2 regions of the Mesorhizobium sp. M0437 genome follow, and region 2 is predicted to be linked to the other one. Evidence: riboswitches for the same ligand, from Rfam matches in the RefSeq annotation. Region 2 holds a riboswitch; the other holds the start of a gene.

Region 1 (3,404 bases), on a different contig from region 2:
CTCTTGATAAATCCGCAATATGTCCGCACCATTGAGCTTATCGGTGACGATGTAGAGGAGATGCCAGAGTATTATCATCCAGAAATCTATCGGGCTTTGGATGACTGGGATAAGGGTGAGGTTTCAGGAAAGCTGAAGAAAGAATGCGATGCCATCATCGCAGAGATGGGTGATCAGGAAGCCGTGCGCATGGCCTCCTATGTTCGCGTCACATATGACGACGGAGAAGATGAGTGGAACTTCTTGGATGAAGAAACCGCTACGACTTTCTTCGGATTGGAAGCTGCGACCTTTGACGTTCCCCAGTGTAGTTTCGCCGAAGTGGAGGAAGAAGGTTACTACCGAGCGCGATACGCCAACCTTGATCGCGTCGCGGTGATGGAGGTTCCAAGCGACCGTTATCACAGATTGACCGCGCCCGAGGAAGCTTAGAACCATCCACGAAGGGCGCATGTTACATCTCGACCTTGCGTGGTGCGTTTTCAGTACGAGATGACGTTAAGCGTAGGTAGTGGCAGGTAAGAGTGCTCGACCAGAAGCTCAACTGCCTCCTCAATATCGCTGCCGATGTGCCGCAGGACACGTCCACGGGAGCGTGGATAGGCGTGAAGTTCCTGCACTCCACGGTCCGCTCTCCCATCGCCGGTGTGTGCCCGACGCCATCTTGTGGACGAGCTTGGCCGCCTGCACCCGGTTGTATTCCGGCTTGCGGTCCGCCTGGGCGGTCCGCCGCGATGGCTATCTCCATGTCAATCGGCGCCGAACTTTGACTGCCCGCTGCTTTTGATGAATTTGGCGAGGTCCCGCGCATAATCACTCTTGGTCTTCTCCTTGAGGCCCTGTGTCGCGAACTTGTGGTCCAGCAGGGCAAACAGGTCCAAGTCCCCTTCCGCCTGTGGCGCTGGCTTGCCCTCACCGCCCTCGGCTTCCCAATTGGGGACCGCTTCTGCGCGCTGCACCGTGGCGATTGTCCGCCCAAGACGCATCACAAGATCGAACGCCAAACCGTGCGCGTGCACGACGATTTGCCGCTCAGGCCTCATTTGGACAGGACTTGAGCTAGCCCGGTGGTTTGAGCCGGGTTACCTTGAGCCGGTGGGCTGCGAACAAGCAGTTCGAGACATTGGCCTCGATCACTTCGCAACACGCCGCTGCGCCTGGCCTCGGTGTGCTCCCCCCGAAATCGTTGTGTCATATCACCGAGGGCATCACGGCCAACAGCTTCCACATGGGCAACAGCCTCGCCATTGAGCCGAATATGGTCGCGAGCAGATCACCAACGAAGCGGTCGGAACCTCAGAGCCGAAGTTCGACGCCGAGGTGGTTCGCGTGATGCGCTAAGCAGCACCACGGCGCTTGCCGGTATGTTTGCTGCCGGCAGCCGACGAACTCCTATCCTCCTGGACAAGGGCGCCGTGCGTCATTGCTTTGATTTACCGGCCGCTCAAGGCTTCCACAGTTTTCGCTTTCGAGGCGACCTTTGGAACATGCCAACGGAAATTTAACATAACGACATAAACATTTCTTTATGCGGCGTTGACAATGAAGCGAACTGCTGTAATTGTCTCCCGCGTCGTGGTTCTCCGTACGGCGCTGCCGCAGCGGAGCTAAGAGGGAAGCCGGTGCGATGCCGGCGCTGCCCCCGCAACTGTTAGCGGCGAGCCAACCCCACTCATGTCACTGAGGCGAATAGCCTTGGGAAGACGGGTAGAGGCTATGACCCCGCGAGCCAGGAGACCTGCCACGGCGAATTACGTCCACGGGCGGGGTGTCTCGGTGGCCGCTGCAGCCTGGCGTTCGTGCCGGCCTGCTAGCGCCTTCCTTGTCACCGACGCCCCAACCATCGGGGTCTGGCATGACTATCTCTCAGCAAATTCCTGTAGCAACGCTCGGCGTGCCCCGCTTCGGTCGTCGGCGAGAACTGAAATTCGCGCTTGAAAGCTACTGGTCCGGAAAATCGTCCGCTGCCGACCTTCTCACGACCGCGAAGGCGCTCCGTGCCGCTAGCTGGGAGGAGCAGCACGATCGCGGCGTGTCGAAAATCCCGTCGAACGACTTCTCGCTCTACGACCATGTGCTCGACACCGCAGCCATGGTCGGCGCCGTTCCATCCCGTTACGGCTGGAATAGCGGCGAGGTTCCACTTGACATCTACTTCGCAATGGCGCGGGGCAACCAGGGTCAGACGGAGGATTGTCGACACGCTGGTCACCAGCAGGCGGCTCATCGGTCTGATGTAACCGCGATGGAAATGACCAAGTGGTTTGACACCAACTATCACTACATTGTGCCGGAACTCAACGATGATCAGACGTTCGCCCTCTCGTCGACGAAACCGGTCGATTACTTCATCGAGGCTAAAGCTCTCGGCGTTCACACACGCCCAGTCATCCTTGGACCGATCACCTTCCTCAAGCTGGCGAAATCGCCTGCCGAAGGATTCGATCCCATCGCGCTCCTGCCGCGGCTGCTGCCCGTCTACGAGCAACTCCTGCAGAGGCTGAAGCTGTCTGGAGCCGACTGGGTGCAGATCGACGAGCCAGCGCTTGTCCTCGATCTGAACGCGAACGAACGAGCTGCGTTCGAATTCGCCTATGGCCAGCTGTCGAAAGCCGCGCCCGAGCTGAAGATCATGCTGGCTACCTATTTCGGGCCGCTGGGAGGCAATCTCGAAACCGCGGTTTCTCTGCCCCTGGCCGGGCTGCATATTGATCTCGTGCGCGCTCCCGAGCAGCTGGAAACGGTGGGGCGGCTCGCACCGAAGGATCTGGTGCTCTCGCTTGGCTTGATCGATGGCCGCAACGTCTGGCGTGCGAACCTGCCCGCCATTCTCGACCGCATCAAACCGATCGTCGCCGGCTGGCCCTTGGACCGCGTCGAGATCGCGCCTTCTTGCTCGATGCTGCATGTGCCGATCGACCTCCGCATGGAGACGGAACTCGACGCGGACATCAGGTCGTGGCTCGCCTTCGCGGCCCAGAAGACCGACGAGTTGGTGTTGCTTGCCCGGGCCCTGTCCCAAGGCAGGGATGCGGTGGCAGGCGCGTTGAAAGCGTCTGCCGAGGCTGCCGCCACTCGCGTGACATCCACGAAGATCCATGACCCGCTGGTTGAGGGGCGGATCGCCAGCATTGACGACAGCATGAAGCGACGAGAGAGCGCTTTTGCCGAGCGCTCCAGAGTCCAGGCCGGCACGCTCGGGCTGCCGCCGTTCCCGACGACGACCATCGGGTCCTTCCCGCAGACGCCGCAGGTACGCAGGGCGCGGGCCGCTCATGCGAAGGGCCAGCTGAGCTATGTCGACTACGAGACCTTCCTGAAGAAGGCGATCGAGGCTGCAATTCGCTGGCAGGAAGAGATCGGGCTGGACGTGCTGGTGCACGGTGAGTTCGAACGAAACGACA
Region 2 (3,404 bases):
AGGCTGACCAGCAGCAGCGTGTTGGCGAGGTAGATCGGGTTGCGGCTGACGGCGAAGGGTCCGGTGGTCACCAGATGGTCAGGCACGCCGTTCGGGTTGAGCGTCGTCTTGGCGCGGATCATGGTGCGGATTGCCGTGAACCAGAGCGCGGCAACCGCCACCAACCCCACAAGGCCGGCGGCGAACAGGATGTCGCCGAGAAGATCGCCGATCCACGGCAGCGGATAGAACAGCCCTAGCGCGACGCTGACGATGATGGCAGCGATATAGATCAGCGGCGGCCATGGGATGTGCCCCAGCTTCGGCTGCCCAGGATTTTGCTGCATGGGTTTCGGGTGACTGTCGCTCATTATTGTCCTCCCTCGATTAGCGCGTTCCCGGTTCCGCCGCCTCGGTTTGGGCGGTGCAGGTGCCGGCGAGCTCGCCAATATGCGCCTTCCACTCTGGGGACTGGTCGTCGCTGTAGAGCCGGTCAAGCGAGGCTTCGCCCTGGAGAGTGTCCAGCATGCAGGCACAATAGCTGGAGCAGAACTCGGTGTCGCGTGCCTGCTCGCAGGATATCTGGCAGGATTTCAGAAAACGCACCTCCCTGGTTTCGGCCTGCGCCGGCATGAATTGCGAAAACAGCCAGACCGAGCCGATCAGCACCGGCTGATGGATCAGATAGAAAGCAAGGCTGTGCCGGCCGATGAAGACCAGCGGATTTGCCCAGCGGCCGGGCGCCAATGCCGACAGCCGCGTCAGCGCGCCGGAGGTGGCGGCGAGCTTGGTAACCGCGATGCCGGCAAGTACGGCGCCGAACCAGGGCAGCAGCGGCACGTAGTCGTTGGAGCGCGGGTTGGTCGCCGACAGGCCGACCCACCACAAAGCCGGATGATCGAACGTTTCGGATCGCAGGTAGAAAGGCGCAGCGACGACGAATACGGCGACAAGCAGCGTCAGCAGCGCCGGCAGGCGCAGGAACGCCAGGCCGAGCAGGCTGGCGAGCGCGATCTCATGCAATATGCCGAAGAAGATGAAGCCGTCGGGCGTGGCGATGCGGGTGACCAGCGATATTGCGAGCGCTGCCCCGGCAACCATGGCGAAGCGCTTCCAGAAGCCGGTCCAGCGGATTTTTTTGCCATGGGCGAGATAGAGGCTGATGCCGACCAGGAACAGGAAGCTCGAGGCGATGCAGCGCGCGTAGATTTTCCACCAGCCGAAGGCGGTGAGGCCGGGATCGGTGTAGCCGAAGAATTCGACGTCCCAGGTGAAATGATAGCTCGCCATGGCAAGCAAAGCGATGCCGCGTGCAATGTCGATAACGGCGATGCGCTTCGACTTCGGTTGATCCTGAACGGCTGCGGTCGGCGTGTCGATGCTCATGGTCTCGCTGTCTTGATTCAGCCCCGGCAAGACGACTATCACGGTTGCCACCGTCAAAAGAAGCAGGACCTTGCGTCGTGTTGGCGCCGGTCGGCATCAGGGCTGCTTTAGGCCACAGCCGGAAAGCCTTTGGCCGGCGTGCTGGCGTTCTTCGGCCTGGGCGCGGTTTTCGCGACGCTCGGGCTGCTGGCGGTGGCCTGCGGCTTCGTCACCTGGCGTTATCTGCCCAAATCGCTTTGATGTGCGAGCGCCGCATGGCGCTCGCGCACCCAGTTGTGGAAGCGGTGCAAGTCGTATTCCTCGGGCATCAGCACGCCGGCCTTGTGGCGCATCGAGCGCAGGCCCATCTGGTTGACCTCGCAGATATCAGCATCCTCCTCCAGCACCTGGGTACCGAACGCGACGATGTTGTCGATATCGGCGGCCGGATCGGCGAGCGCTTCGCGTCGCGGCAGACGAGCAGCCAGTTGCGATACCAGATGGCCTCGAGATCGCGCTGATAGGCTGCGATGTCCCAATAGGCTGTTTGACGGCAGCGTCGGCTCGGGCCGCGTCAGGCCGTTGTAGGGAATCGCTTGTTCGGGCTGGGTTGCATGCCGGCTTCCTCCCCATCCGCCAGCCGACACCCGGCTGCGAAAATTGTCAATCGCGGCGCCGGTCTGCGAACTTGGCGAGGCGGCGCATTCGCCACACGATCCGGCGGAATTTGGTTTGCCGGGCGCGGCGATTCTGCCTATAGTCGCTGATGTCGTCGGTTCCGTTTGGAACCAAGAGGGAATGCGGTGCGGGCGAAATTGTTTGCCCAATGCCGTGGCTGCCCCCGCAACTGTGTGCGGTAGTCCTCTCCATATGCCACTGAAGGTTCGCCTTCGGGAAGGTGGGGAAGGGCGCTGATCCGCGAGCCAGGAGACCTGCCGGCGACAGGAAACTGACTTCTATGCCCTCGGGTGGAGGGCGAAAGGACAAGACATGAATACCGCTTCCGTTTCGCTCGGCGCTTCCGCCTCCTCGCAGTCGCGTCTCATGCAGCTGGCGCTTGCTGCATTCCTCGGCATTTTCGTCATGGGCTTTGTCGGCTTCTCGCATATCGATGCGGTCCACAATGCCGCGCACGACTATCGCCATTCGATGGGCTTTCCCTGCCACTGACAAGGGGCTGACATCATGACACTGTTTCGCAACGTCGTGTTCATCGCGGCGATCGCAGGGCTTGTGGCCGGCGTGGCTCTCGCCTGCATGCAAGCCTATGCCACGGTGCCGCTCATCCTGAAGGCGGAAGTCTACGAACAGGCCGGCGGCGGCCATGACCATGCCGCGGCACCTGCGGCACCGGCCGAAAACGCCGCGGGCACGACGGCTATGAGCAGCGCCGCGCCGGCACCGGCTGAAGCAATGGCTCCGGCGGAAGACGAAGGCTGGGCGCCGGCCGACGGTTTCGAGCGCTTCGGCTTCAGCGTCGTTGCCAATATCGTCACCGGCATCGGCTTTGCGCTGGTCCTGATCGCGGTTTCGGAATTCGCCGGCGGCATCGGCAACTGGCGCCAGGGCCTGTTCTGGGGGCTTGCCGGCTTTGCCGTGTTCACGCTGGCGCCGGGCCTCGGCCTGCCGCCGGAACTGCCGGCGATGCCGGCGGCCGACCTTGTCCAACGCCAGATCTGGTGGTGGGCAACAGTGGTGGCGACCGCCGCCGGGCTCGGCCTTATCGCCTTCCGCAGATCGTTGCCGCTGGCGATCCTTGCCGTAGCGTTGATCGTGGCGCCGCATATTGTCGGCGCGCCGCAGCCCGATAGCTTCGAGACGGCGATCCCGGAAGGCCTGCACCACCAGTTCGTGGTGGCGGTGACGCTGACCAACCTGGTGTTCTGGCTGGTGCTCGGCGCGGTCGTCGGCGTGGTGCGCGGACGCTTCACGGGCACGGCGACCAGCCTGCGCGACAGCTTTGCCTGACCGCGCTGCCGGGGCACTGACCCTGGTCATCGGCGCTTGGGGGGGGGGGGGCGGCGGCCCCGCCGGGGGGCGCCGGGGGGGGGGCCCCGGCC

Evidence for each region. A riboswitch is a leader RNA that binds a small molecule or an ion and turns the genes downstream of it on or off. The one in region 2 is predicted to bind cobalamin.
Region 1: another riboswitch for cobalamin. It lies ahead of metE (5-methyltetrahydropteroyltriglutamate--homocysteine S-methyltransferase); the one in region 2 lies ahead of NKI72_RS11415 (CbtB domain-containing protein).

What each region holds. Positions count from the first base shown of each region.
Region 1 covers NZ_JAMYRK010000015.1:84,196-87,599, forward strand. The annotation lists gene NKI72_RS12445 (helix-turn-helix transcriptional regulator) at 1-432, shown strand, start outside; gene NKI72_RS12450 (hypothetical protein) at 750-1,004, opposite strand; cobalamin riboswitch at 1,560-1,760, shown strand; gene metE (5-methyltetrahydropteroyltriglutamate--homocysteine S-methyltransferase) at 1,856-3,404, shown strand, end outside.
Region 2 covers NZ_JAMYRK010000014.1:5-3,408, reverse strand. The annotation lists gene NKI72_RS11430 (methyltransferase family protein) at 1-350, opposite strand, end outside; gene NKI72_RS11425 (heparan-alpha-glucosaminide N-acetyltransferase) at 367-1,365, opposite strand; gene NKI72_RS11420 (SRPBCC family protein) at 1,584-1,991, opposite strand; cobalamin riboswitch at 2,101-2,298, shown strand; gene NKI72_RS11415 (CbtB domain-containing protein) at 2,335-2,514, shown strand; gene NKI72_RS11410 (CbtA family protein) at 2,530-3,312, shown strand.